Regions from separate parts of the Enterobacter chengduensis genome, predicted to be linked through region 2. Evidence: predicted binding sites of a transcription regulator. Region 2 holds the regulator's gene; each other region holds the start of a gene.

Region 1 (10,010 bases), 800 kb from region 2:
TCTAGCCTAATCCCCGCCCTTTTCAACTGAACTTTATCGTTTTTCGCTAAAATTCCCTTATGACGCTGAAGAAATAAACAGAGGATGCGCAAACGTTATCGTCTATGCGCAATTTGTTTACATTTTCAGTCCTCACCGGGAATAGATAACGGCCCCCCTTTCTCCAGGGTTCTTTGCCAGCCGGGGCAAGTCTCGACCTTTGTCTTCCATGCCTGGGTATGCGGCAGGTTGTGGATACCGCCGCGCGCCAGCAGGGCAAAGATCGGGAAGCTCATCTGAATGTCGGCCATGCTGAGCGAATCCCCGGCAAACCAGCTGTTTTTAGCAAGATGCGACTCAATAAAGCGCGCATGGGTTTCCAGCTGACGGTTGAGATACGCTTTTTGCACGCCCTGCCCCAGCGCTTTGCCCAGGGTTCTGAGGCCAAACGGCACCGGCGGCTTGCCGAGGCTGTTGAAAACCAGCTTCATTAACAGCAGCGGCATCAGCGAGCCTTCGGCGTAATGCAGCCAGAAGCGGTACTGCACCTTATGCGCCGGATCCAGAGGCTTAAGGCGTGACTCGGCGTCGTACGTTTCCTGCAGGTACTCCAGAATGGCGCCCGACTCCGCAAGGATCAGTCCGTTATCTTCGATGACCGGTGATTTGCCCAACGGATGCACCTTTTTGAGCGCCTCCGGTGCCAGCATGTTCTTTTCGCGCTGGTAGTGAACGATCTCATAAGGCAGGTTGAGTTCTTCAAGCGCCCAGATCGCGCGGTGCGAGCGCGACTGGTTAAGGTGGTGTACCGTGAGCATGGCTTTCTCCTGTTATTCATACTTTTTAACTATAGAAAATTGAACAACACCGCGAAAAAAATTCGGCTAAAAACCGGTCAGCGCCGCTGGCGAAAAAACGGGCCTTGCATAGACTTAAAGTGTCAGCACAATCCGGAACCTCCCCAACCAGCTCGACACTGAGGGGTGCTGATGTCGGGGGAAACCCTCCCGTGAACCAGCGGGATAGAGAGAAAGACAAAGACCGGGAAAAACTAAAGCGCCCTTTGTGGCGCTTTAGTTCTTTCTTATGCTTTTGCTTTTTGTCGGGTGGCGCTTCGCTTATCCGGCCTACGTTCTCGGTTTGTAGGTCGGGTAAGGCGCAGCCGCCACCCGACAAACAGACCGCACCGTCTCAATCCTCTTCCAGCAGCCGCGCCCCCGTCCCCTGCTCGCCCAGCCTGTCGCCGGGGTTACGCAGCGGGCAATCGCTACGCGACAGGCAGCCGCAGCCAATGCAGCCATCCAGCTCGTCACGCAGGGCGACCAGCGTATGGATACGCCTGTCCAGCTCTTCACGCCACTGGGACGACAGCTCTTTCCACTCCTTCGGGCTCAGCGTGTGGCCTTCCGGCAGCACGCCAAATGCCTCGCCGATCGTAGCCAGGGGAATTCCGATTCGTTGCGCAATTTTAATAATCGCCACGTAGCGCAGCACGTCGCGGGTATAGCGACGCTGGTTGCCGCCGTTACGGATGCTTTTAATTAACCCTTTGCTTTCATAGAAGTGGAGCGCCGATACCGCCACGCCGCTTCGCTTTGCCACTTCGCCGGGGGTTAACAGCGCTTTAATGCGCGGCAATCTCTTTTCCATAAAACCTCTTTACCTCAAGTTAACTTGAGGAATTATACTCCCCCGCAGAGAAAACGACGAATTAACCGAGATAGTTGTATCTACAGAGGGGCAACCTTATGTCGCATCAGCAGATTATTCAGACGCTTATTGAATGGATTGATGACCATATCGACCAACCGTTGAACATTGATGTGGTCGCGAAAAAGTCGGGCTATTCGAAATGGTATTTACAGAGAATGTTCCGTACGGTCATGCATCAGACGCTGGGTGAGTACATTCGTCAGCGCAGGCTGCTGCTGGCGGCGCAGGCGCTACGCTCAACGCAGCGGCCGATTTTTGATATCGCGATGGATCTGGGCTATGTGTCGCAACAAACCTTTTCCCGCGTGTTTCGCCGCGAGTTTGACCGCACGCCGAGCGACTATCGCCATCAGCTGAATTAATCACCCTCAGTGCAAAGGCTGCTGCTGCCAGGTCATAAATTCCTGGGGCGGCATCGCTTTCGCGAAGTGCCATCCCTGACAAAACTGAACGCCGCGCTTCAACAGCCAGCTCACCTGCTCTGCCGTCTCGACCCCTTCCGCAATGGTTTTCAGCCGCAGGCTTTGCGCCATCTCGATAATATGCTCGGCGATCAGGTGGCTGGTACTGTTGGTCGTTAAGGTATCGATAAACGATTTATCGATTTTCAAAATATCCACGTTCAGCGAGTAGAGGTTGTGCAGGTTCGAGTAACCGGTTCCGAAATCATCGATGGCGACTTCATACCCCGCCTGCCGGAAGGCCTGAATCACCGGCGTGGTTTTAGGCACATCGATAAAACCGCGTTCCGTCACTTCGATTTTGATTTGCTGCGCGCGGACGGCGTAGTGGCGGGCCTTGTCGGAAATCATGGCGATCAGCCGCGAGGAGTGGAAATCCGTCGCCGACAGGTTAATCGAAATATAGAGATGCGGATGCTCGGCCAGGAAATGGCCCAGATCGTTGAATACCTCTTCAACGACATAGTCCGTAATCCGCTCGCTCATCCCCTCATTTTCCGCCAGCGGAATAAACTCCGCCGGGCTCATCACCTGTCCGTTAAAACCCGGCCAGCGTAACAATGCCTCTGCCCCCACGCACTGGTTATTCTTAATATCAATAATCGGCTGATAATGCAGGCAAAGCTGGCGTTTGTTCAGCGCCCGGTGCAGCAGACGCCCCGGCGAATTAAGCTCGCGGTGGGTGCGAGACCAGACCAGCAAAATAATAATGCTGCAAATCATCCCCAGCGGCAGCGTCAGCGTCGCCTGATGATAGAGCGTTTCATAAAAACGTTTATTTGACGTCGACACGATAGCGGCAATAGGCCGTTTTGGCGATTTCACGACGGTATAGAAACGGTTATCTTTTTGAAATACCGATTCCTTATCCCGAATCATCGAATTTAATAAAGAAACATTGGCTTTCTGGCTGACGGAAAAGAAAGCGTTAGTTACCGTGTCATACACCCCCCATGAAAGAGAATGATCCGCAGACATGACTTCACTGTATGAAAGCGGATTGACGACCACCACATAATTTCCACGCTGCATATATGTCATTTTATAGCCAGTATAAAATGGGGTATCGCGATAATAATAGATAGCGACATCAGGTTTACGCGTGTAATTAGCGGCGGGAATGGCGTAGGGGCGATCCGGTGTAAAAACGGTCGAACAAAGAAAATGCTCGCCTTCAGCGTAAATTAAATCGGCGACAAACAGGCGGCCACGAACAACGTTCAGCATATATTGACGGTGTCCCGGCGTACAAAGCTCACCCTGATATTTTTCAGCCTCGTCCCGCGCCAGGTCAACCTGTTGAATAACAAGCTCAGTTTTGTCTAAAGCCAGTTCAGCAAATGTGCGTAGCTGGGCGCTTGTTTCCGACACGGCACGCAGCTGGGCAAACCATAGCGCAAGCATCACCGGCAGCATAACTACCATGATGATCCCTACCACCCTGAGCATTTTGCGCCGCGCGCTACGATTCATTTCCCGCCCTATATCCCTGCATGTTGTACGCCTGTAGTAATGAAGGCCGGATGCTTTGTTAAACAGGTGATTACGTTGCATGAATCATGCGAAGTTAGCAACTGACTTTTAGTATTAAAATTCTTAAATTTCGTTATGACGATAATATTTTCCCGTAAGTTAAACTGTGAGTATTCGTTCCGTTTCAATTAAGGGAAATAATTATCCAACCCACCAGGGCTGGCGCGAAGATAACACAACAGACCATTGTTGATTTATAAATAATCAGTCTTTACCGCAATATTCTCAGGTTCGGCTGCGAATAATACCCTTCTAATAAAAACCGAATTTGAGTTATCGCCACTTGCCCGATGGGCGTTTACGGCACGTTGTCGATCCGTCACCTCACGCGTTGAAGGCAGGGTCCGCCTGCGCAATCTTCTTTCCTGAGGAATAAAATCCTCTTTTTTGATTGCTCAGACACTGGCGAATAAATCAACAAATGTGATATAGTTCACACATAATCTGTAACGAGAAACACCGTTTCATTCAGGTCGTCTGTTTTGTAGAGGATGGATTTATGGCAGCCATTACTACCAGCATGGTTCTCCTGCGCTGGCCTTTGTTGAGTGCGGTACTGATGTTTTTAGCCAGCACGCTGAACATTCAGTTTCGTAAATCTGACTATGCCGGTCTTGCGGTGATCAGCACCCTGCTGGGTCTGGGGGCTGCCTGCTGGTTTGCAACGGGTCTGCTTGGGATCACCCTGGTGGATATCGCTGCCGTCTGGGAAAATATTAAAGTGGTGATGGTTGAGGCGATGAGCCACACGCCACCAGACTGGCCGATGGTGATTACCTGATCCCTGATGGAATAAAAAAACCCAGACGAGAGTCTGGGTTTTTTGTTTCAAGCACGCGGAAATCAGAACGGAATGTCGTCGTCGAAATCCATTGGCGGTTCGTTAGACGGTGCCGGAGCAGACTGCTGCTGCGGACGAGACTGCGCGCCGCCGCTGAACTGGTTGCCGCCCTGCGGCTGCTGAGGCTGACCCCAACCGCCCTGCTGCTGGTTCTGACCACCACCTGCCGGTGCGCCACCGCCCTGACGGCCGCCCAGCATCTGCATGGTGCCGCCCACGTTCACCACCACTTCAGTGGTGTACTTCTCAGCGCCGGACTGATCGGTCCATTTGCGGGTACGCAGCTGGCCTTCGATATAGACCTGAGAACCTTTACGCAGATACTCACCGGCCACTTCGGCCAGCTTGCCAAACAGCACAACGCGGTGCCATTCGGTCTGCTCTTTCATCTCACCGGTCGCTTTATCACGCCAGGATTCGGAAGTAGCCAGCGTAATGTTGGCAACTGCGCCACCACTCGGCATGTAGCGTACTTCCGGGTCCTGGCCCAGATTACCGACGAGAATCACCTTGTTTACGCCTCTGCTGGCCATGTTCGTGTCTCCTGAATACGTTTCTTAATAGTGTAAACGCGCGAGTGTACCATTTCCATGCTGCACTTTGATAGTTGCGTAGCACGTTCCAGAGTTCTCCCGCAACTCGACATTGTTACACAGCGAATCAGAAAATGCATTCCAATACTGTATATTCAAACAGGTCAAATTGTGTCATAATTAGCCGTTTCTGACAGCCGTTTGTCCTTCAAACAAACCAGGCAATCCGTGTTCCAACCGGGAAAGGTGAATGGATAAGATCGAAGTTCGGGGCGCCCGCACCCACAATCTCAAGAATATCAACCTCATAATCCCTCGCGACAAGCTCATTGTCGTGACCGGGCTTTCGGGGTCTGGCAAATCCTCACTGGCTTTCGACACCTTGTATGCCGAAGGACAGCGTCGTTACGTTGAGTCGCTCTCTGCGTACGCGCGTCAGTTCCTGTCGCTGATGGAAAAACCGGATGTCGACCATATCGAAGGGTTGTCGCCTGCTATTTCTATTGAGCAGAAGTCCACCTCGCATAACCCGCGTTCAACGGTCGGTACCATTACCGAAATCCATGACTACCTGCGTCTGCTGTATGCACGCGTTGGCGAACCGCGCTGCCCGGACCACGACGTCCCGCTGGCGGCACAGACCGTGAGCCAGATGGTGGATAACGTGCTGTCGCAGCCGGAAGGCAAACGCCTGATGCTGCTGGCGCCGATCATTAAAGAGCGTAAGGGCGAACACACCAAAACGCTGGAAAACCTGGCAAGCCAGGGCTATATCCGCGCCCGTATCGACGGCGAAGTGTGCGACCTGTCGGATCCGCCCAAGCTGGAACTGCAGAAGAAGCACACCATTGAAGTCGTGATTGACCGCTTCAAGGTGCGCGACGATCTCGCCACGCGCCTGGCGGAATCGTTCGAAACGGCGCTGGAACTCTCCGGCGGCACGGCCGTGGTCTCCGACATGGACGACCCGAAAGCGGAAGAGCTGCTCTTCTCCGCCAACTTTGCCTGCCCGATTTGCGGCTACAGCATGCGCGAGCTGGAACCGCGCCTGTTCTCCTTTAACAACCCGGCGGGCGCGTGCCCGACGTGTGACGGCCTGGGCGTGCAGCAGTATTTCGACCCGGACCGTGTGATCCAGAACCCGGAGCTGTCGCTGGCGGGCGGGGCCATTCGCGGCTGGGACAAGCGTAACTTCTATTACTTCCAGATGCTTAAGTCGCTGGCAGAGCACTACAAGTTCGACGTTGAAGCGCCGTGGGCGAGCCTGAGTGCGAACGTGCACAAAGTGATCCTGTTCGGTTCCGGTAAAGAGAACATCGAGTTCAAATACATGAACGATCGCGGCGATACCTCCGTGCGTCGCCACCCGTTCGAAGGGGTGCTGCACAACATGGAGCGCCGCTACAAAGAGACCGAGTCCAGCGCGGTGCGCGAGGAGCTGGCGAAGTTCATCAGCAACCGCTCCTGCGCCACCTGCGAGGGCACGCGCCTGCGTCGCGAAGCGCGCCACGTGTTTGTGGAAAACACGGCGCTGCCGACCATCTCGGACATGAGCATCGGCCACGCGATGGACTTCTTCAACAACCTGAAGCTCTCCGGCCAGCGCGCGAAAATTGCCGAAAAAGTGCTGAAGGAGATTGGCGATCGCCTGAAGTTCCTGGTGAACGTCGGCCTGAACTACCTGACGCTTTCCCGCTCGGCAGAAACGCTCTCCGGCGGTGAAGCCCAGCGTATCCGCCTGGCCAGCCAGATTGGTGCGGGCCTGGTCGGCGTCATGTACGTGCTGGATGAGCCGTCCATCGGCCTGCACCAGCGCGACAACGAGCGTCTGCTCGGCACGCTGGTTCACCTGCGCAACCTCGGCAACACGGTGATCGTGGTCGAGCACGACGAAGATGCGATCCGCGCGGCTGACCACGTCATCGACATCGGCCCGGGCGCAGGCGTCCACGGCGGTCAGGTGGTCGCGGAAGGGACGCTGAAAGACATTATGGCGGTGCCCGAGTCGCTGACCGGCCAGTACATGAGCGGCAAGCGCAAGATTGAAGTCCCGAAACAGCGGGTGGAGGCCGACCCGGAAAAAGTGCTGAAGCTGACCGGCGCGCGCGGCAACAACCTGAAAGACGTCACCCTGACGCTGCCGGTTGGCCTGTTTACCTGTATCACCGGCGTGTCCGGTTCCGGTAAATCGACACTGATCAACGATACCCTGTTCCCGATTGCGCAGACGGCGCTGAACGGCGCGACGCTGGCCGAGCCTGCGCCGTACCGCGACATCCAGGGGCTGGAGCATTTCGATAAGGTTATCGACATTGACCAGAGCCCGATTGGCCGAACCCCGCGCTCTAACCCGGCGACCTATACCGGCGTCTTCACGCCCGTACGTGAACTGTTTGCCGGCGTGCCGGAAGCGCGCTCTCGCGGGTATACGCCGGGACGCTTCAGCTTTAACGTGCGCGGAGGCCGCTGCGAAGCGTGTCAGGGCGACGGCGTGATCAAGGTTGAGATGCACTTCCTGCCGGATATCTACGTGCCGTGCGACCAGTGCAAAGGCAAACGCTATAACCGCGAAACGCTGGAGATTAAGTACAAGGGTAAGACCATCCACGAAGTGCTGGACATGACCATCGAAGAGGCGCGCGAGTTCTTTGACGCCGTCCCTGCGCTGGCGCGTAAGCTGCAGACGCTGATGGACGTCGGCCTGACCTACATTCGTCTGGGGCAGTCGGCAACCACGCTGTCCGGCGGTGAAGCCCAGCGCGTGAAGCTGGCGCGCGAGCTGTCAAAACGCGGCACCGGCCAGACGCTCTACATTCTGGACGAGCCGACCACCGGCCTGCACTTTGCCGATATCCAGCAGCTGCTCGACGTGCTGCATCAGCTGCGCGATCAGGGCAACACGATCGTGGTCATCGAACATAACCTGGACGTGATTAAAACCGCGGACTGGATTGTCGATCTCGGCCCGGAAGGCGGCAGCGGCGGCGGTGAAATTCTCGTCTCCGGTACGCCAGAGACGGTTGCAGAGTGCGAAGCCTCGCACACCGCGCGCTTCCTTAAGCCGTTGCTGTAATTGTCACACGGAGAGCTGCTGTCGGGTGGATTCCGGCAGCAGCTCAACCGCCTGCTGATAGGACGCGTCCACCAGGTAGTAAATTTGAGAGCCTGGAATCGTTCCATCCAGATAGACGGTGCTCCAGTGCGCCTTATTGAGATGCTTGCTCGGCCTCACGTCATCATGCTGCTGGCGTAGCAAATCCGCCAGTTCAGGGCTGGTTTTCAGCGACGTCCGCAGGACGGCCGTCCACCTCTTTCACCATCGCAAACAGCACATCACCCACCTTAACCTGCGTGGCTTTCCAGTCGCTGTGAACGCTCTGCTCCGCGCCGGGCTTGCTCATGCAGTACTGAAGTATCTCCGAAATTGTCATCTTTATTCCCCTTGTAGCGTGGCGATAATTTTACGCGAACCACCGTGAATGCGATGCTCCATGATGAAAGACGAATCTTTCTAAGTGTGCAGCAAGAAGACGAAAGGTAAAACCCGCGGCAGCGAGATTTGATTAAAAAAGAGTCAAACACGCTGCCAGGGACTCAGTACTCGGAGTTGACGATCACCTCTTCGCCAAACTTTCCGGCCATCGGCAGCGGTCGATAGGTTGAGTTAGAGGCGCGTAACACCCTGATACCTCTGGCTCCCACGTCCTGCGCGGCGGTAATGTCGTTATCCGAATCGCCGTAGAATACTTTGATATTTTTCTTCTCCAGCCACTGGGTTTTGGTGTTTTGCCCCTCTTTGTCGCCGGCAAAAATGACCGGGTTCATGCTGGCAGCCGGGATCTGGAAATCATCCTGCAGGGTTTTAGAGACGGTTTCTGTTTTGGTCTGACTGCGGCCGGTCACAAAATAAATGCTGTCACCGCGCTTCACGTGCATGGCAATCAGCGCGCGGGCAACCTCTTTCGGGATGCTGTACTCGTCCCAGCCGTTATTCATTTTTTCCCAAAACTCCGGGTTCTTCAGATACGCTTCGCTGTCCGGTGAATACGTTTTCTTACCGCGCCAGAAGCCGGGGCTGGAGAACAGCACGGTATCGTCAATGTCAAAGCCCACGGCCATTGGCGCACGGCCCATCAGGCTGTTTTCGATTTGGGCCACGGAAACCCAGTGAATGGGCGCCTGCTCGGCAAGCATGGCGGCGGTGGTGCCGGTGTAAAGCGGCGTCGGGGCCGAAGCACGGGCGACGACGGCGCTATTAAGTGAGAACAATAAGCAGGCGGCGCTGAGCGCCAGTGTGATCTTGCGCATATTTTCCCCTGAATATTCAGCTTGTTATCGTTTTATTTTGAGCGAATGGTCAAAAAACTATCCGACCATAACCCCAGCGGGAGGTGAAGGGAAGGAGTTTTTGCTTATGGAGCGGAATAAAAAAGAAGGCGATCACAAAGTGCCGGGAAACGTTTATGTGCGGCCTGATGCCCTCACCCCAACCCTCTCCCACAGGGAGAGGGAGAAAAGAGTAGTGAATACTTACATCACTGCGGCAAACGCCTGCGCTACGCGGTGAACGTTGCTGGCATTCAGGCCCGCCACGCACATACGGCCGCTGGCGATCAGGTAGACGCCGAACTCTTCGCGCAGGCGATCGACCTGCGCCGCGCTCAGTCCGGTATAGCTGAACATCCCGCGCTGCTTGAGCAGATAGTCGAAGTTATGCCCAGGCACGGCCTCTTTCAGCACGTTAACCAGCTCCTGACGCATCGACAGAATCCGCTTGCGCATGGATTCCACCTCGGCGAGCCAGTTGGCTTTCAGCTTTTCGTCACCGAGAACCGTCGCCACCACCTGCGCACCAAAGTTTGGCGGGCTGGAGTAAATACGGCGCACCGTCGCCTTCAGCTGGCCCAGCACGCGGCTTGCCGCTTCTGTGTCTTCACACACCACGGACAG
Region 2 (10,010 bases):
CCGGCGAAGCGTTAAGCGCCAGCATCTGACGGTCTAAGCTCGCCAGCGCCTGCTGGCCCGCAGCCGTTGCAGAGCCTCCGGCATTCAGCACCGCACGAGCACCGTCCTGCATGGCGTCCAGCCCCTCCATTCCCGCGCGCGACAGCACGCAGGTGTCGGTGAGCGAGGTCATGATCGCCATCAGCGCGTCGAGCCTGGCGTGCGCTTCGCTGCTGCCGCTGAGGCGGCTCAGGCGAAGCTGCGGCAGCGCGCGCTGCATAACGTGCGGAAACGCCCGCTGAGCCTCTTCGCGCGCGCCCGGCACGCGGTAGCGGTGCGTGGCGCGCAGGCCTTTGCTGAACACCTTCGGCGCCGCGTCGTCCGGCAGTCTCGCCAGCTGCGCGGCGGTGCGGGCGACGTCGTGCGCCCCGGCATTCCCGCCCAGCATCGCCACCGCGCTAACCAGCAGCCCCAGCGCCCAAATCGCGCCGCGATGGGTGTTTACGCCCCCGGTTGCAGCCATCATCTGCTGCTCGCCTTCACGGCCAAGACGGCCAACGGTTTGCCGAAGCGCAATATCTGCCGGACGCTGCCAGCTTTGCTGCGCCAGCGCCTGGAACGTCGGGGTCAGGCTGTGCGCGGAGCGCTTCATTAGCGCAAGGGATAAATCGTGGTGCGCGCCGTTCCCCCGACTGTCCACCAGACCGGGTTTCGGGCTTAAACGTGCTTCGTCAATCAGACACTGCGTGGCGGTTCGCGCCAGCCATTCGGCACCGCCTTCAACCTGAATCTGGGGCAGAAGTTTCATTACCAGCTCCGGAATTTCGCAGGCGGGTTGTACAGGCCGCCGGACCATTCAACGAGGTCCGAAACGCTGCCTGCCGCCAGCAGAGAGCGGGTGGCGTCGGTGCGGCTAATGCCCATATCTTCCGGATACACAACCTTGCCGCTCTGGCGCAGTTCCGCCACGCGTTTAGCGTCCACGCCCAGGCCGATATCGGTGATCCCCGCCACGGCGGCAACCATGGCGCGACGCTCCTCAAGATCTTTGGCGCGATAGAGGTAGGCAATCCCCTCTTCCGTCAGCACGTGCGTCACGTCATCGCCGTAGATCATCACGGGCGCCAGCGGCATGCCGGAGGCTTTCGCCACGTCAACGGCATCGAGTTTTTCCACGAAGGTCGGCTTCACGCCCGCCTGGAAGGTTTCGACCATCTGCACGACGAGTTTTTTACCGCGCTGCATCGGGTCAGGTTCGGTGATCATGTTCAGCCAGGCCGGTGTGGCGTGGCGACGACCGTGCGGGTCGTGCCCCATGTTTGGCGCACCGCCGAAGCCGGAGAGACGGCCGCGGGTCACCGTTGAGGAGTTGGCGTAACCATCAACCTGCAGGGTTGAGCCAATAAACATATCGACCGCGTACTGACCGGCCAGCTGGCAGAACGCGCGGTTGGAGCGCATCGAGCCGTCGGCACCGGTAAAGAACACGTCAGGACGGGCGCGGATGTACTCTTCCATCCCCAGCTCGCCGCCGAAGCAGTGCACGCTATCGACCCACCCGCTTTCGATGGCGGGGATCAGCGTCGGATGCGGGTTCAGCGTCCAGTGCTTACAGATTTTGCCCTTGAGGCCAAGCTGTTCGCCGTAGGTCGGCAGCAGCAGCTCAATCGCCGCGGTATTAAAGCCGATCCCGTGGTTCAGGGACTGCACCTGATGTTCCGCGTAGATGCCTTTGATCGCCATCATCGCCATCAGGATGTGCTCCTGTTTAATCAGGCGCGGGTCGCGGGTAAACAGCGGTTCGATAAAGAACGGCCTGTCGGCAACGACAACATAGTCAATCCAGGAGCCCGGAATATCCACGCGCGGCAGATCGCACTCGTCGTCTACCAGCTCGTTCACCTGCGCGATGACGATGCCGTCGTGGAAGGCGGCGGCTTCCACCAGCGCCGGGGTATCTTCGGTGCTCGCCCCGGTGTAGAGGTTGCCCTTGCGGTCTGCCTTAAAGCCGGCAATCAGCGCCACGTTGGGCGAGAGGTCGACGTAGAGGCGTGAGTAAAGTTCGATGTAGGTGTGAATGGCGCCGATTTCGAGCTGACCATCTTCCAGCAGCTGGGAGATTCGCAGGCTCTGGGTGCCGGAGAAGGAGAAGTCCAGCTTGCGGGCGATGCCTTTCTCGAAGATATCCAGATGCTCGCTGCGCCCGACGCTTGGCATGATCATATGCAGGTCGTGGACAACTTGCGGGTTCACTTCGGCCAGCGAACGGGAAAGGAAATCCGCCTGCTTCTGGTTGTTACCTTCCAGAACGACCTTGTCGCCAGGCGCGATCAGTTTTTCCAGCATGGCGACGAGATCGCCGGTTGGCAGTACCTTGCCCTGCACCGGTACGGACGCCAGGCGACGCGCTTTTTCGCTGCGTCGCGTGTTCCATTGCCGGGTGGGTGTTTGCCCAGATAACATTATTAACCTCCTGATTCAGCTAATCATTTTGATTTGCTTAACGTTGAGTAAAGTGTGCGCTCTGGTGAGAAAGGCATCAATTAAGCGTAGAGCGGAATCATTAGCCTGAGAGTAATAATCAAGGTAAAGATTTGTGATCGGGATCAGTTCATGTTTCGGAAAACCAGGCTAAACGGGGTACAATTCGGAAAGTATCGTTAATATCTGACAAGAATCAGCATCGCCCTTATGACCCAAATCATTCCATCAGGCTTCGACATTGCAGCCGAAGACAGCACCGAGTTCGTGCCCATGCGCGGCGTGGCCAACTGCCATTTGCAGACCATGCTGCCGCGGCTGATCCGCCGCAAGGTTCAGTTCACGCCGCACTGGCAGCGGCTTGACCTGCCGGACGGTGATTTTCTGGATCTCGCCTGGAGCGAATCACCGGAGCAGGCGCGCCACAAGCCGCGGCTGGTGGTCTTTCACGGTCTGGAAGGCAGCCTGCACAGCCCGTATGCGCACGGCTTAGTTGAAGCGGCAAAAGCGCGCGGCTGGCTCGGCGTGGTGATGCATTTTCGCGGCTGCAGCGGCGAGCCAAATCGTCAGAAGCGTATCTATCACTCGGGTGAAACCGAAGACGGAACCTGGTTTTTGCACTGGCTGCGGGAAAATTACGGCACGGTGCCAACGGCGGCCGTGGGCTATTCGCTGGGCGGCAATATGCTGGCCTGTCTGCTGGCCAAAGAGGGCGAAAGCGTCCCGCTGGATGCCGCCGTTATTGTCTCCGCGCCGTTTATGCTGGAGCAGTGCAGCTACCATATGGAAAAAGGGTTTTCCCGCGTCTATCAGCGCTACCTGCTCAACCTGCTGAAGGCCAACGCGGCGCGTAAGCTGAAGGCCTACCCGGATACCCTGCCGGTCAGCCTGCGCCAGCTGAAAAAGGTGCGCCGCATTCGCGAGTTCGACGATCTGATCACCGCGAAAATCCACGGCTTCGCCGATGCGATTGATTATTATCGCCAGTGCAGCGCCATGCCGCTGCTCAGCAAGATCGCCCAGCCGACGCTGATCATTCACGCCAAAGACGACCCGTTTATGGATCATCACTCGATCCCCGCTCAGGAATTCCTGCCCGACAACGTTCAGTATCAGCTGACCGAGCACGGCGGCCACGTCGGGTTTATCGGCGGGACGCTGCGCCGCCCGAAAATGTGGCTTGAGACGCGTATTCCTGACTGGCTAACTCCTTATCTGGATGGTGCAAAATGATTATTCCCTGGCAGGATCTGGCTCCCGAAACGCTCGATAATCTGATTGAAAGCTTTGTATTACGCGAAGGCACCGATTATGGTGAACAGGAACGCTCGCTTGAGCAAAAGGTCAACGATGTTAAGCGCCAGCTGAAAAGCGGCGACGTGGTGCTGGTGTGGTCAGAACTGCATGAGACGGTGAATATCATGCCCCGCAACGCGTTTCACGGCTGATCTTCCACTTTTTCAGTCAGGGAGTTGCTATGTCTGCCAGACATCCGGTTATTGCCGTTACGGGGTCGAGCGGTGCGGGAACCACCACCACCAGCCTCGCCTTTCGCAAGATTTTCGCCCAGCTGAATCTCCGTGCGGCGGAGGTCGAAGGCGACAGCTTTCACCGCTACACGCGTCCGGAGATGGACATGGCCATCCGGAAGGCGCGCGATCTGGGTAAACACATCAGCTACTTCGGCCCGGAAGCCAATGACTTCGGCCTGCTGGAACAAACCTTCATCGAGTACGGTCAGAGCGGCAAAGGGCAGTCACGCAAGTATCTGCATACCTATGATGAAGCCGTTCCCTGGAATCAGGTACCGGGCACCTTTACTCCCTGGCAGCCGCTGCCGGAACCCACCGACGTGCTGTTTTATGAAGGGTTGCACGGCGGCGTGGTCACCCCTCAGCACGACGTGGCGCGCCACGTGGACCTGCTGGTTGGCGTGGTGCCTATCGTGAACCTGGAGTGGATCCAGAAGCTGACGCGCGACATGAGCGAGCGCGGCCATTCGCGAGAGGCGGTGATGGACTCGGTGGTGCGCTCCATGGAAGATTACATCAACTACCTTACGCCGCAGTTCTCCCGCACCCACATCAACTTCCAGCGCGTGCCGACGGTGGACACCTCCAACCCGTTTGCCGCCAAAAGCATCCCCTCGCTGGACGAGAGCTTTGTGGTGATCCACTTCCGCAATCTCGAAGGCATTGATTACCCCTGGCTGCTGGCGATGCTGCAGGGCTCATTTATTTCTCACATGAATACGTTGGTGGTGCCGGGCGGAAAAATGGGGCTGGCGATGGAGCTCATCATGACGCCGCTGGTGGAGCGGTTGATGGAAGGGAAGCAGATCGCGTGAGCATGTTCCCTCTCCCTGTGGGAGAGGGTTAGGGTGAGGGCATCAACACGCACGATGCCCCAATAATTAAGCCTCGATCACCTCATACGAATGGGTGATGTTTACCGCTTTCTCCAGCATTAACGCCACAGAGCAGTACTTCTCCGCAGACAGGTCAACCGCACGGGAAACCGCCGCGTCCTTCAGTGCTTTACCGGTCACCACAAAGTGCAGGTTAATGTGGGTGAACAGGCGTGGCGCCTCTTCGCGACGTTCTGACGTGAGTTTGACCTCACAATCCGTTACGTCATGACGGCCTTTTTGCAGAATCGACACCACGTCAATCGCGCTGCATCCCCCTGCCGCCATCAGCACCATTTCCATCGGGCTTGGCGCTTTATCGCCGGAGTTACCGTCCATCAAAATCTGGTGCCCCGACGCGGACTCGCCCAGGAACGTTAAACCTTCAACCCATTTCACGCGCGCTTGCATATTCTTAAACTCCAACGTTGCATTTTTGGTGACAGATTACGCGTGCGTTACATTTCTCGCAATGGAAGGCGACCTGCATCATGCTGAAGCGAGACACCAGGAGACACGCGGCGAAAGCTATGCTAAAACACTCTGGATGCTACAGTAATACATTGACGTTACACATGTATGCAGAGGACATCAAACTTTACTGGCTGCGAAACGTTACGGTAGCCGACTTCCCAGGGTATGGGTAAGAATTCGATTGCAACCCCAGAGTCCGGATGCATCTGATGACTCTGGTGACAGCTTATAACAGAGGATAACAGCGCATGGTGCTTGGCAAACCGCAAACAGACCCGACTCTCGAATGGTTCTTGTCTCATTGCCACATTCATAAGTACCCATCAAAGAGCACGCTGATTCACCAGGGTGAAAAAGCGGAAACGTTGTATTACATCGTTAAAGGCTCGGTGGCAGTGCTGATCAAAGATGAAGAAGGGAAAGAGATGATCCTTTCTTATCTGAACCAGGGCGATTTCATCGGTGAACTGGGCCTGTTTGAAGAGGGCCAGGAACGTAGCGCCTGGGTTCGTGCAAAGACAGCATGTGAAGTGGCTGAAATTTCTTACAAGAAGTTCCGTCAGCTGATCCAGGTCAACCCGGACATCCTGATGCGTCTTTCTTCCCAGATGGCGCGCCGTCTGCAGGTCACCTCAGAGAAAGTGGGTAACCTCGCCTTCCTGGACGTGACGGGTCGTATCGCACAAACCCTGTTGAACCTGGCGAAACAGCCAGACGCCATGACCCACCCGGACGGCATGCAAATTAAAATTACCCGTCAGGAAATTGGTCAGATCGTCGGTTGCTCCCGTGAAACAGTGGGTCGTATTCTGAAAATGCTCGAAGATCAGAACCTGATCTCCGCCCACGGTAAAACCATCGTGGTCTACGGAACGCGTTAATTCCGCTTAAGCGGCGTGCCATCGCAAGGTGTCACGCCGTTTTTGTCTCTACTCCCCATGTGGCGCAGGCTGATCTATCACCCGGAAGTTAACTACGCACTGCGGCAAACGCTGGTGTTGTGTCTTCCTGTGGCCATAGGCCTGATCCTTGGACATCTTCAGCAGGGCCTGCTGTTTTCCCTCGTGCCCGCCTGCTGCAACATCGCCGGTCTGGACACGCCGCATAAGCGCTTTTTCAAACGCCTGATTATCGGTGGCGGCCTGTTTGCGGGCTGTAGCCTTGCGGTGCAGCTCCTGCTAGCCCGGGATATCCCGCTGCCGCTGATCCTGACCGTGCTGGCGATGACGCTGGGCGTCACGGCAGAAATCAGTTCGCTGCACGCGCGCCTGCTTCCCGCGTCGCTGATTGCGGCCATCTTCACCCTGAGCCTCGCCGGGAATATGCCGGTGTGGGAGCCGCTGCTGATCTACGCGCTCGGCACGCTGTGGTACGGGGTATTTAACTGGTTCTGGTTCTGGCTGTGGCGGGAACAGCCGCTGCGCGAATCGCTGAGCCTGCTCTACGTGCAACTGGCGGAGTACTGCGAAGCCAAATACACCCTGCTGACCCAGCATACCGATCCGGACAAATCCTTACCGCCGCTGCTGGCGCGCCAGCAGAAGGTGGTGGATCTGATAAGCCAGTGCTATCAGCAGCTGCATATGCTCGCCGCCAACAAGAACCACGAATATAAACGGCTGCTGCGCACCTTCCAGGTGGGGCTGGATCTGCAGGAGCATATCTCGGTAAGCCTGCACCATCCGCAGGAGGTGCAAAAGCTGGTCGAGCGCAGCCACGCCGAAGCGGTCATCCGCTGGAACGCGCAGACCGTTTCCGCGCGCCTGCGGGTGCTGGCGGACGATATTCTCTATCACCGCTACCCCACGCGCTTTAACATGGAAAAACAGCTCGGCGCGCTGGAGAAAATTGCCCGTCAGCATCCGGATAACCCGGTCGGCCAGTTTGCCGCCTGGCACTTCAGCCGCATCGCCCGCGTGCTGCGCACCCAGCGCCCGCTGTATCCCCGCGACCTGATGGCGGATAAGCAGAAACGGCTTCCGCTATTGCCCGCGCTCAAAAGCTACCTGTCCCTTAAGTCGTCCGCTCTGCGTAACGCCGCACGGATTAGCGTCATGCTGAGCATCGCCAGCCTGATGGGCATGGCGCTGCATCTGCCGAAACCCTACTGGATCTTAATGACCGTGCTGTTTGTCACCCAGAACGGCTACGGCGCCACGCGGGTGCGTATTCTGCACCGGGCTGGCGGCACCATGGCAGGGCTGATTATTGCGGGCGTAACGCTGCACTTTCACGTGCCGGAAGGCTATACCCTGGCGGGGATGCTGGCGGTCACCCTGGTAAGCTACCTGATTATCCGCAAAAACTACGGCTGGGCGATGGTGGGCTTTACGGTGACGGCGGTGTATACCCTTCAGCTGCTCACGCTCAACGGCGAACAGTTTATCGTTGCCCGCCTGATTGATACCCTGATCGGCTGTCTGATTGCCTTCGGCGGTATGGTCTGGCTCTGGCCTCAGTGGCAAAGCGGGCTGCTGCGCCAGAACGCCCACGACGCGCTGGAGGCTGACCAGCAGGCCATTCGTCTGATCCTGAGCGACGACCCGCAGCCCTCCCCGCTGGCGTATCAGCGGATGAAAGTTAATCAGGCGCACAACGCGCTGTTTAACTCCCTCAACCAGGCGATGCAGGAGCCGGGCTTTAACGCGCACTATCTGGCAGACATGAAGCTTTGGGTCACGCACAGCCAGTTTATCGTCGAGCACATTAACGCCATGACCACGCTGGCGCGCGAGCACACGATGCTGACGCCGGATCTGGCGCAGCGCTATTTGCAGTCGTGTGAAATTGCCCTGCAGCGGTGTCAGCAGCGTCTGGAGTATGACGCGCCGGGTGAGTCGGGGGATTCGAACATTCTGGAAGCGCCTGAGACGCTGACCCACGGGCCGATGAGCACGCTGGAGCAGCATTTGCAGCGCGTGCTGGGGCATCTGAACACCATGCACACCATTTCGTCGGTGGCATGGCGTCAGCGCCCGCATCACGGCATTTGGTTAACGCGACGGTTAAAACGAACCGAGTATTAGCCTTTAACGATCTTCCCGACCGCCGCGGCAAAGCGGGTGAGCCCGTCTTCAATATCCTTATCTTCCACCACCAGCGACGGCGCGAAGCGCATCACGTCCGGCCCCGCATTCAGCACCATTACCCCTTCGCGCGCGGCGGCGTGCAGGAAGTCGCGCGCGCGGCCCTTGTACTGCGGCTTCAGCTGGGCACCGATCAGCAGACCCATGCCACGAATTTCGCTGAACACGTCGTACTGCTCGTCAATCTTCTGCAGGTGTTTCACAAACAGCTCGCGCTTCGCGCTAACGCCGTTCAGCACCTCTGGGGTGTTGATAATGTCGAACGCGGCACCCGCCACGGCGCTCGCCAGCGGGTTACCGCCGTAGGTGGAGCCGTGGGAGCCAACGTGGAACGCGGAGGCGATCTCCTGGGTCGTCAGGACCGCGCTCACCGGGAAACCGCCGCCGAGGGCTTTGGCGCTGGTCAGAATATCCGGCGTCACGCCGTAGTGCATATAGGCAAACAGTTCCCCGGTACGCCCCATTCCACACTGTACCTCATCAAAGACCAGCAGCGCCTGATGCTCATCGCACAGCGCGCGCAGCCCCTGCAGGAATTCCGGGGTGGCCGCCGTCACGCCGCCCTCACCCTGGATCGGCTCAACGACTACCGCGCAGGTGTGGTCGTCCATCACCGCTTTCACCGCGTGCAGATCGTTAAACGGCACGTGAACGATGTCGGCCGGTTTCGGGCCAAAGCCGTCGGAATACTTCGGCTGGCCGCCAACGGAGACGGTAAAGAAGGAGCGTCCGTGGAAGGCGTTGTGGAAGGCGATGATTTTGGTTTTGTACGGGCTGTGGCGGGTTGTGGCGTAGTAGCGCGCCAGCTTAAAGGCGGTTTCGTTGGCTTCGGTGCCGGAGTTCATAAACAGCACGCGCTCGGCAAAGGTCGCATCAATGATCTTGCGGCCCAGACGCAGCGCCGGCTCGTTGGTGAACACGTTGCTGGTGTGCCACAGGGTTTCGCCCTGGGTTTTCAGCGCCTCAACCAGCGCGGGATGACAATGACCCAGCGCCGTGACCGCAATGCCGCCCGCGAAATCCACATACTCTTTACCCTGCTGATCCCAGACGCGGCTGCCTTTCCCCTTAACCGGGATAAACTCAGCCGGTGCATAAATCGGCAGGATCACTTCATCGAATGTTGCGCGGGTAATTGCTGGTTGTTCAGTTGCCATGTCATGCCCATCCATTTTATGTCACAGTGCTTGTGAAAATATAATCACAAAATATGAATAAAAAATCACAGCAAGGCAACAGATATTCAGCGATGGAGGAAATTAGCCAGCAGGTCATGCCCCTGCTCGCTGAGGATGCTTTCCGGGTGGAACTGCACGCCTTCGAGGTCCCACTCGCGGTGGCGAATCCCCATGATCTCCTGGGTATCGCTCCAGGCGGTCACCTCAAAGCAGGCGGGCAGCGTCGGCGGGTCAATGACCAGGGAGTGGTAGCGCGTCACGGTTAACGGATTATTGAGCCCCGTGAACACCCCGGTGCCGGTATGCGTGACCGGCGAGGTTTTTCCGTGCATCACTTTTGCGGCACGCACGATGGTGGCGCCAAACGCCTGGGCGATGGCCTGATGGCCCAGGCAGACGCCCAGA
Region 3 (10,010 bases), 2.1 Mb from region 2:
CGTCCGTCTTGTGGAGAGTAAAATGAGTCAGGACATCAATAACACCGTAGCGACAAGCAAAACCCGTCGCGTCATCAAGAACCTGCGCTGGTACGTACTGGTGCTGTTCCTGCTTGGCGTCACCGTTAACTACATCACCCGAAACTCGCTCGGGATCCTCGCCCCGGAACTGAAAGAGAGCCTCGGGATCACCACCGAGCAGTACTCCTGGATTGTCGGCGCATTCCAGATCGCCTACACCATTTTCCAGCCCCTGTGCGGCTGGCTGATTGACGTCATCGGCCTGAAGATTGGCTTTATGGTCTGCGCCGGGATCTGGGCGCTGATGTGTATCTTCCACGCGGGGGCCGGAAGCTGGCTGCACCTCGCTATTCTGCGCTTCTTTATGGGGGCGTCCGAAGCCGCCGCGACCCCGGCGAACGCCAAAACCATCGGCGAATGGTTCCCGAAATCCGAGCGTCCCGTTGCCGCCGGCTGGGCGGGCGTGGGCTTCTCCATCGGCGCGATGCTGGCCCCGCCTATCATCTACTTCGCGCATGCGTCGTTCGGCTGGCAGGGCGCGTTTATGTTTACCGGCGTGCTGGCGCTGGTGTGGGTGATCCTCTGGTGGGCGTTCTACCATAACCCGGAGCAGCACCCGAACCTGAGCAAGGACGAGCTGGCGTTTATCAAGCAGGACAACGAACCCCCTGCGGTGAAGCTGCCCTTCCTGACCGCGCTGAAAACCGTCTCGAAAAACAAACGTTTCTACGGCATCGCCATCCCGGCTTTTATGGCGGAACCGGCCTGGGCGGTGCTGAGCTTCTGGGTGCCGCTGTACCTTGCCAAAGAGCACGGTATGGACCTCAAGCAGATTGCGATGTTTGCCTGGCTGCCGTTCCTCGCCGCCGACCTCGGGAGCGTGGCGAGCGGCTACCTGACGCGTCTGTACACCCGTCTGTTCGGCTGCTCGCGCGTTAACTCGGTCGTTGCCAGCTCCGTGACGGGCGCATTCCTGATGATCTCGCTGGCCATCGTGGCCATTACCCGCGACCCGTATATCACCATCGTGCTGATCTCCATCGGCGGCTTCGGGCACCAGATCATCTCCTGCATGCTGAGCGCCCTGGTCGTGGAGTCGTTTGATAAGGGCCAGATGGCGACCGTCAACGGCATGCGCGGCTCGGCGGCGTGGATCGCCAGCTTCCTGTTCTCGCTGTTAATCGGCGTGACCGCCGACAAAATCGGCTTTAACCCGCTCTTTATTGCCATGGGCTTCTTTGACCTGATTGGCGCCGTCTTCCTGGTAGCATTTATTGCTGAACGTCGCGCCAAGCGCGCCTGATAGTGGATGTATTGCATATGAAAACCCTGAAAAACTGGACCCTTGAAACGCAGTCGGCAAACCATCTGGAACTGCTGGTGGATAACCAGCACCGCCTGTGCCTGTATGTGCTGGAAGAGAACCTGTTCCGCGTGCTGATCAAACGCAAAGGTGAGCTGGCGCTGGACCGCACCTGGAGCATCGCGCCGGAAAAAGACGTGCCGTGGGAAGGCCGCCGTCGTGACGATATAAGCGGTTTCTCCTGCCCGGCCTGGACCCTGACGCAACAGGATGAGACGCTCACCGTGGCAACCGAACAGCTGCGCGTGACGGTCCACCAGCCGCTGTGGCTGGAGTGGCACTACCGCAATGAGGCGGGCGACTGGCAGCCGCTGGTCAACGACCGCCCCACCAGCGCCTACCTGCTGAACGCCCACGGCGACGGCGCGGCGCACTACCTCAGCCGCCGCAAGGACGAGCGTTTCTATGGCCTTGGTGAAAAGGCGGGCGATCTGCAGCGCAACGGCAAGCGCTATGAGATGCGTAACCTCGACGCGATGGGCTACAACGCGGCCAGCACCGACCCGCTCTACAAGCACATCCCGTTCACTATCGCCCGCCGCGATGACGTCAGCTACGGCCTGTTCTACGACAACCTGAGCAGCTGCTGGCTGGATCTGGGCAACGAGATCGACAACTACCACACCGCCTACCGCCGCTGGCAGGCGGAAGCGGGCGATATCGACTATTACCTCTTTACCGGCAAGCGCGTGCTGGACGTCACCAAATCCTTCGTGCGCCTGACCGGGAAAACGCTGTTCGGACCGAAGTGGAGCCTGGGCTACAGCGGCTCGACCATGCACTACACCGACGCGCCGGACGCGCAAAACCAGCTGATGAACTTCATCCGCCTGTGCCAAGAGCACGCCATTCCGTGCGACTCGTTCCAGCTCTCCTCCGGCTATACCTCCATCAACGGCAAGCGCTACGTCTTCAACTGGAACTACGACAAGGTGCCGCAGCCGAAGGTGATGAGCCAGGCGTTCCACGACGCGGGATTGAAGCTGGCGGCAAACATCAAGCCGTGCCTGCTGCAGGACCATCCGCGCTATAACGAAGTGGCGGAGAGCGGCCTGTTCATTCGCGATTCAGAAACCGATGCACCGGAGCGTTCCAGCTTCTGGGATGACGAAGGCTCGCACCTCGACTTTACCAACCCGCAGACGGTGCGGTGGTGGCAGGAAGGCGTGACCACGCAGCTGCTGGAGATGGGCATCGACTCGACCTGGAACGACAACAACGAATACGAAGTGTGGGACGGGGAAGCGCGCTGCTTCGGCTTCGGCAGGGAGATCGCCATCAAGCACATTCGCCCGGTGATGCCGCTGCTGATGATGCGCGCCTCGCTGGAAGCGCAGCAGCGCTTTGCGCCGGAGAAACGTCCGTATCTTATCTCCCGCTCCGGCTGTGCCGGGATGCAGCGCTACGTCCAGACCTGGAGCGGCGATAACCGCACCAGCTGGGATACCCTGCGCTATAACATCCGTATGGGGCTGGGCATGAGCCTCTCCGGGCTGTTCAACGTCGGCCACGACGTCGGCGGTTTCTCCGGCGACAAGCCGGACGCCGAGCTGTTCGTGCGCTGGGTGCAGAACGGCGTGATGCACCCGCGCTTTACCATTCACTCGTGGAACGATGACCACACGGTGAACGAGCCGTGGATGTACCCGGGCGTCACGCCAGCCATTCGCGGCGCGATTGAGCTGCGCTACCGTCTGCTGCCCTATCTCTACACCCTGCTCTGGCAGGCGCACGCCGACGACGAACCGATGCTGCGCCCGACCTTCCTCGACCACGAGCATGATGCGCAGACGTTTGAGGAGTGCGATGACTTCCTGCTGGGCCGCGACCTGCTGGTGGCCAGCGTCGTCGAAGCCGGGCAGCGCGAGCGCCGCGTCTGGCTGCCGGATAACGACACCGGCTGGTATGATTTTTACACCCACGAATGGTATGCGGGCGGGCAGTCGATCGTCCTCAACGCGCCGCTGGAAAAGCTGCCGCTGCTGGTGCGCGCCGGTGCCGGTCTGCCGATGAGCGAACGCATTACGCATGTGAGTGCCGAAAAAGATACTACCCGTGAGCTGAAGCTGTTCCCGGTGAAGGGCGTCGGGACAACCTCAGGCATCCTGTTTGAAGACGACGGCGAAAGCTGGGGCTACCAGACCGGCAACGCGCTGTGGGTGGAATGGGAAATGATGTGCGATGGCGCGACCATCAACCTGAAGGTTAACGCGCGCGGAGACTATCGTCCGGCGTGGAAGGCGCTGAAGGTGTCGCTGCCTGTAGGGGAAAAACGTACGCTGCTGGTAAACGGGGTTGAAGGGGGCGAGTGGGTGATCTAGTGCGGCCTGATGCCCTCACCCTAACCCTCTCCCACAGGGAGAGGGAATGGAACGTAGGCCGGGTAAGGCGAAGCCGCCACCCGGCTTTTTTTAGTTTTCGATACCTTTACTGCGCAGGTAATCTTCATAGTTACCGGTGAAGTCCACCACGCGCTCTGGCGTAATTTCAATCACGCGGGTCGCCAGCGAGCTGACGAACTCACGGTCGTGAGAGACGAAGATCAGGGTGCCCTGATACATCTCCAGCGCCATGTTCAGCGATTCGATCGATTCCATATCCAGGTGGTTAGTCGGTTCGTCCATCACCAGGATGTTGGGTTTTTCCATCATCAGCTTGCCGAACAGCATGCGGCCTTTTTCACCACCGGAGAGCACTTTTGCCGGCTTTTTGATGTCGTCCTGGCTGAACAGCAGACGGCCCAGAATGCTGCGCACCGCCTGCTCGTCGTCGCCTTCCTGCTTCCACTGGCTCATCCAGTCGAAGACGGTCAGGTCGTTTTCAAACTCGTACTCATGGTCCTGCGCGTAATAGCCAATCTGCGCGTTTTCGGACCACTTCACGGTGCCGTTGTCCGGCTGCAGTTCGCCGACCAGGGTTTTCAGCATAGTAGATTTACCCACGCCGTTGGCGCCCAGAATGGCAATCTTCTCGCCCACTTCCAGCAGCAGGTTGAAGTTTTTAAACAGCGGGCCTTCATCGAAGCCTTTGGTAAGGGCTTCCACTTCCAGCGCGTTACGAAACAGCTTCTTGTCCTGCTCGAAGCGGATGAACGGGTTCTGACGGCTGGAGGCTTTAACCTCTTCCAGCTTGATTTTGTCAATCTGACGTGCACGCGAGGTCGCCTGACGCGACTTAGAGGCGTTGGCGCTGAAGCGGCTAACGAAGGACTGCAGGTCCGCAATCTGCGCTTTCTTCTTGGCGTTATCCGCCAGCAGACGCTCGCGCGCCTGGGTGGCCGCCGTCATGTATTCGTCGTAGTTACCCGGATAGACGCGCAGCTCGCCGTAGTCCAGATCCGCCATGTGCGTACAGACCATGTTCAGGAAGTGACGGTCGTGCGAGATGATGATCATGGTGCTGTCGCGGTCGTTCAGCGTCTGCTCCAGCCAGCGGATGGTGTCGATGTCCAGGTTGTTCGTCGGTTCGTCGAGCAGCAGGATGTCCGGGTTAGAGAACAGCGCCTGTGCCAGCAGCACGCGCAGCTTCCAGCCTGGCGCAACTTCGCTCATCGGGCCGTAATGCTGTTCCACAGGAATGCCCACGCCCAGCAGCAGCTCGCCCGCACGCGCTTCCGCCGAGTAGCCGTCCATCTCGCCGTACTGCGTTTCCAGATCGGCCACCTTGTAGCCGTCTTCTTCGCTCATTTCGGCCAGGGCGTAGATGCGATCGCGCTCCTGCTTCACTTCCCACAGCTCCGCGTGCCCCATGATCACGGTGTCCAGCACGGTGAACTCTTCGAAGGCGAACTGATCCTGACGCAGCTTACCGATGCGCTCGTTAGGGTCGAGCGATACGTTGCCGAGCGTCGGCTCCAGGTCACCGCCGAGGATCTTCATAAAGGTGGATTTTCCGCTACCGTTGGCACCAATCAGGCCGTAACGGTTGCCGCCGCCAAATTTGACGGAAATGTTTTCGAACAGCGGCTTACTGCCAAACTGCATAGTGACGTTGCTGGTAACTAACACGGGGAGATTCCTGCGAAAAGTGTGATAAACACGGCATTATGCCACAATTCCGAATTGAGATCCCGTGTTGCGGCAATCCACTAAACTTTAACAAAATCGAAAAAAATGTGATTTCGTACACATCTGAATTCCCAGTGAGCGGGAATGCACATATAATGCGCTCCCATCACAGATTCAGACTTATCAACTCATCGCCAGAATGGCTTAGATACCTCGCACAACATGAACATGAAATTAACAACGCTTTTTGCGGCGGCGTTAGCCGTAGTAGGTTTTTGTAAGACCGCGTCTGCGGTGACGTATCCCCTGCCAACAGACGGTAGCCGTCTGGTGGGTCAAAACCAGGTGGTGACGGTTCCTGAAGGTAACTCTCAGCCGCTGGAGTACTTCGCGGCGCAGTACCAGCTGGGCCTGTCTAACATGCTGGAAGCGAACCCGGGCGTTGACCCGTATCTGCCAAAAGCGGGTACCGTGCTGAATATCCCTCAGCAGCTGATCCTGCCGGATACCGTTCACGAAGGTATCGTAATTAACAGCGCCGAAATGCGTCTGTATTACTACCCGAAAGGCACCAACACCGTGATCGTGCTGCCAATCGGTATCGGCCAGCTGGGTAAAGACACCCCAATGAACTGGACCACCAAAGTTGAGCGTAAGAAAGCGGGCCCAACCTGGACGCCGACCGCCAAAATGCACGCGGAATACATCGCTGCGGGCGAACCGCTGCCGGCCGTTGTGCCAGCGGGCCCGGATAACCCGATGGGCCTGTACGCGCTGTACATTGGTCGTCTGTACGCTATTCACGGCACCAACGCCAACTTCGGTATCGGCCTGCGCGTGAGCCACGGCTGCGTGCGTCTGCGTAACGACGACATCAAGTTCCTGTTCGAAAACGTACCGGTCGGTACGCGCGTGCAGTTCATCAACGAACCGGTGAAAGCGACCTCTGAGCCAGACGGCAGCCGCTACATCGAAGTGCACAACCCGCTGTCCACCAGCGAAGACCAGATCAACAACAACGAAGTTGTTCCTGTGACGCTGAACAGCGCGGTGCAGGCGGTGACCTCTCAGCCAGACGTGGAAACGACCATTGTTGACCAGGCCGTGCAGAACCGCTCCGGTATGCCGGTGCGCTTGAACTAATCACGCGCATTAAAAAAGCGGGCGTCGATGCCCGCTTTTTTTTACCCGTTATTCACGATCACGATCCCGCCGTGGTCGTATCGATAGTGGCAGTGGGCATACTCCAGCGGCGTACCGTCCTCGAGATAAATCACCTGCTCCACTTCCAGTACGGGATCGGTTTCCTCACAGACCAGATGTTCCCTGTCCAGCGCATTAGGCTTGAGCGCCCTCACCACCCGGTACGATCCCATAATTTTCAGCCCCAGCGTCTCCTGCACGTACTGGAACACAGATCCTTCAAGATGAGTTTTCGTCAGGCCCGGCACCAGATTCATCGGCATCACGGTGGAATCCAGCGACATCGGTTCGCCGTTCAGCAAGCGCAGTCGAATGAAGTCATAGACAGGCGCATCGGCGTTTACCATCAGCGAAGCCTGCTCCTTTTCGTTCGGGAAGCGCAGCTCGAAATGCACCACCCGACTCGTGACCGTGCCCAGATGTTCCCATGTTTTGGTGGCGCCAAAATAGTCGCTGCCGGAGAGATCCCACTGGGAAAGCTGAAGGAAGTTTTTGCGGATGAACGTGCCCTGCCCCTGGCGGGTATAGACCAGCCCTTCGACGATCAGCTGGCGCATCGCCTGCTGGATGGTCATCCGGCTGGTGCTGAACTCCGCCGCCAGCGCAAACTGGTCCGGCAGCGGTTCGTTGGCGGCGTACTGCTGGCTGATAATGCGTTTCTTGATTTCCCGCGCTATGGTGATGTACTTCGCCGCCATCGTCCTTCCTTTCTGTTAGTTTTCTATCCCGCTGTTTTTCAAGGCCACTCGCTCGGCAATTTTGAGGAAAGGCAGGTAGAAGAATACACCAAATACGATGATTGCCAACTGCACCACCACCGCCCGCCAGTCCCCTGCCGTGGCCAGCCAGGCGCTGAGAATCGGCGGCGTGGTCCACGGGATCATCACCACGCAGCGCGACATTAACCCCAGCGTGGTGCAGAGCCAGGCGAAGTAGATGCCTATAGCGGGCAGCAGCACGAACGGGATCATCAGCGGCAGGTTAAACACGATCGGCAGGCCAAAAATCACCGGCTCGTTGATGTTGAATAATCCGGGCGCCAGCGACAGGCGCGCCACCTGCTTCGCCGATTTTTGCCGGGAGAAGATAAAGATGGCGATCAGCAGCGAGATCGTGCTGCCCGTTCCGCCCACCATGCCAAAGGTCGGCACGAAGATGTTGTTGATGATGTGCGGGATGGGCTGGCCGTTGGCGAAGGCCAGCATGTTCTCGTTGGTGTTGATCAGCAGGAACGGCTCCAGCACCACGCTGTTGACCACCGACTGGTGAATCCCGAGCGTGAACAGGAAGTTACCGAAGCTGTAGATGAAAATCGTCCCCGGCAGGCTGGTGTTGATCAGCCGCAGCGGCTGCTGGATAAAGGTGGTAATGAGATGGATCAGATCCGTGTGCAGCACGTTTGCCAGTATCGCCGCCAGCACCGCGAACAGGGAGAGCGTGAGGATGGTCGGGATCAGCGCGGTGAAGGATTTGCTCACCGCCGGGGGCACGTTTTCCCCAAGCGAAATGTGCAGCGCCTTCAGGCGCGAGATGGCGATAAAGACCTCCGTTGAGAGCAGCCCGATCAGCACCCCGGCGAATATCCCGGTCGAGCCGATGTTGGCGAAGGTCAGCACCTGGGTCACGCTGACCGCAGCCTCGCTGCCGACGGGCGTAATCTGCAGGCGCATCGGCATCATGATGATGAAGCTGCTCACGGCGATAACCACTGCCGAGACCGGATTGTCGAAATCTTTGTTGCGCGCCAGCGACCAGGCGATCATCGGCGCCAGCAGCAGCGCGGCGATGTTCAGCGTGCCGTTGATAATCGCCTCGCCCCACACTTTGAAGTGTGCCAGCGCATCGCCGTGAAAAATCCACGGAAACACCACGTTGTTCACCAGCACCGCCAGGCCGGCGAGGATGAAAATGGGCATCACCGTGGCGAAGGCGTCGCGCAGGGAGCGCAGGTGCACCTGGTTTGCCAGGCGCGCCGAGAACTCGACAAATTTATCGACAAAGGACTGCATATGCGGTGTGATTTTTGTTTCAGACATAGCGGAGAGTTCCCATCAATCAGTCACAAAAACGGCCCGGCAGCGTACGGCTTACATCTCGCGTCCGTTGGTATGGATAACCTGTTTTAACCACGCGTAGCTCTTCTTCGGCACGCGCCTGAGGTCTTTCAGGTCGTGGTTTTCACGGTTGACGTAGACCACGCCGTAGCGCTTACGCATGTCGCCCTGGGAGCTGAGAATGTCGATTAACCCCCAGCCGAGGTAGCCAATGACCTCTGCCCCGTCCTCGAACATCGCCGCTTTCATCGCCTCGATATGCGCCCGGTGGTAGTCGATGCGGTAGGTGTCCTCAATCGGGTTCACGCCGTCCCAGGACTCAATCACCCCAATGCCGTTTTCGATCGGGAAGACCGGCATCCGCCAGTCGTTGGCGTAGCGGGTGATGATGGTGCGAAAGCCGAGCGGGTCAATCTGCCAGTTCCACTCGGTGGCCTTCAGGTATGGGTTGTTTTTCTCGCCGTGCAGCAGGTAATAATTTACCGGCGTGCCTTCCGGGATGGCGTCGCTGTCCAGCGTTTTGCTGGCGTAGTAGCTGAAGGCCATATAGTCGTTTTTAGTTCGCGCCAGCAGGGCTAAATCCTCGGCGCGGTAGATATCGCCAAACCCTTCCTGCTCCACCACCGCCATCACCGCCGGGCTGTAGCCCTGCCCGGCGAAGACGCGCAGCAGGTTCTGGTTGAGGAATTCGTCATACTGCTGGGCGCAGAAGATATCGCGCGGTTTGCAGGTGGCCGGGTAGATCAGCTGGTGCGCCAGCATGCCGCCCATCAGCTGGCCGGGTCTGGTCTGGTGCAGGTATTCGGTGAGCGCCATGTGCGCCACCATCGTGTGATGCTGCAGCTCGTACAGCTCGCGCAGGGTTTTATCGCCTTTCATATAGCCGGAAATGCGGAAGGCTTCCGGCATATGGAAGATGTTCTGCTCGTTGAAGGTCAGCCAGTACTTCACGCGGTCGCCAAAGCAGTCGATCATCTTCTTGCCGTAGCGGATAAAGGCGTCCATCACGCGGCGGTCGTTGAAGCCGTTGTACTCCTGCGCCAGCGCCAGCGGCATATCGAAGTGGTACAGGCAGATCATCGGCTCAATGCCGCGGGCGATCAGGTCGTCGATAAAGCGGTCGTAAAACGCGATGCCTTCATCGTTAAAATCACCGTCTCCCTGCGGGCAGACGCGGCTCCAGGAAATCTGGAAACGGTAGCAGTTCATGCCCAGGTCCTGCATCAGGTCGAAATCTTCCCGATAGCGGTGGTAGGAGTCGGTCGCCACTTTCCAGTCGGAAATATTCTCCCCGGCTTCACGGATGTCGTAGACCGACATGCCCTTCCCGCCCTCGTTCCACGCCCCTTCCGTCTGCATGCT

Evidence for each region. The regulator CRP, encoded in region 2, controls carbon source genes, mostly activating them, when cyclic AMP is high. The targets are predictions, from matches to a motif close to ATGTGANNNNNNTCACAT.
Region 1: the regulator CRP is predicted to act here: its motif matches at 4,108-4,125, upstream of FY206_RS01645 (YjcB family protein).
Region 3: the regulator CRP is predicted to act here: its motif matches at 5,497-5,514, upstream of ldtB (L,D-transpeptidase).

What each region holds. Positions count from the first base shown of each region.
Region 1 covers NZ_CP043318.1:342,276-352,285, reverse strand. Annotated here, with positions in the region: gene FY206_RS01665 (glutathione S-transferase family protein) at 126-797, opposite strand; gene soxR (redox-sensitive transcriptional activator SoxR) at 1,171-1,629, opposite strand; gene soxS (superoxide response transcriptional regulator SoxS) at 1,728-2,054, shown strand; gene FY206_RS01650 (EAL domain-containing protein) at 2,061-3,626, opposite strand; gene FY206_RS01645 (YjcB family protein) at 4,186-4,467, shown strand; gene ssb1 (single-stranded DNA-binding protein SSB1) at 4,530-5,060, opposite strand; gene uvrA (excinuclease ABC subunit UvrA) at 5,311-8,133, shown strand; partial or broken gene FY206_RS01630 (MmcQ/YjbR family DNA-binding protein) at 8,137-8,491, opposite strand; gene aphA (acid phosphatase AphA) at 8,655-9,368, opposite strand; gene tyrB (aromatic amino acid transaminase) at 9,591-10,010, opposite strand, start outside.
Region 2 covers NZ_CP043318.1:4,653,553-4,663,562, forward strand. Annotated here, with positions in the region: gene FY206_RS22625 (triphosphoribosyl-dephospho-CoA synthase) at 1-787, opposite strand, end outside; gene mdcA (malonate decarboxylase subunit alpha) at 787-2,442, opposite strand; gene FY206_RS22635 (hydrolase) at 2,671-3,693, shown strand; gene FY206_RS22640 (YheU family protein) at 3,690-3,908, shown strand; gene FY206_RS22645 (phosphoribulokinase) at 3,938-4,807, shown strand; gene FY206_RS22650 (OsmC family protein) at 4,874-5,278, opposite strand; gene crp (cAMP-activated global transcriptional regulator CRP) at 5,590-6,222, shown strand; gene FY206_RS22660 (YccS/YhfK family putative transporter) at 6,280-8,367, shown strand; gene argD (bifunctional acetylornithine/succinyldiaminopimelate transaminase) at 8,364-9,584, opposite strand; gene pabA (aminodeoxychorismate synthase component 2) at 9,671-10,010, opposite strand, start outside.
Region 3 covers NZ_CP043318.1:1,650,472-1,660,481, reverse strand. Annotated here, with positions in the region: gene FY206_RS08200 (MFS transporter) at 23-1,324, shown strand; gene FY206_RS08195 (glycoside hydrolase family 31 protein) at 1,342-3,705, shown strand; gene FY206_RS08190 (ABC-F family ATPase) at 3,796-5,391, opposite strand; gene ldtB (L,D-transpeptidase) at 5,614-6,534, shown strand; gene FY206_RS08180 (GntR family transcriptional regulator) at 6,576-7,292, opposite strand; gene FY206_RS08175 (PTS sugar transporter subunit IIC) at 7,308-8,630, opposite strand; gene FY206_RS08170 (glycoside hydrolase family 1 protein) at 8,682-10,010, opposite strand, start outside.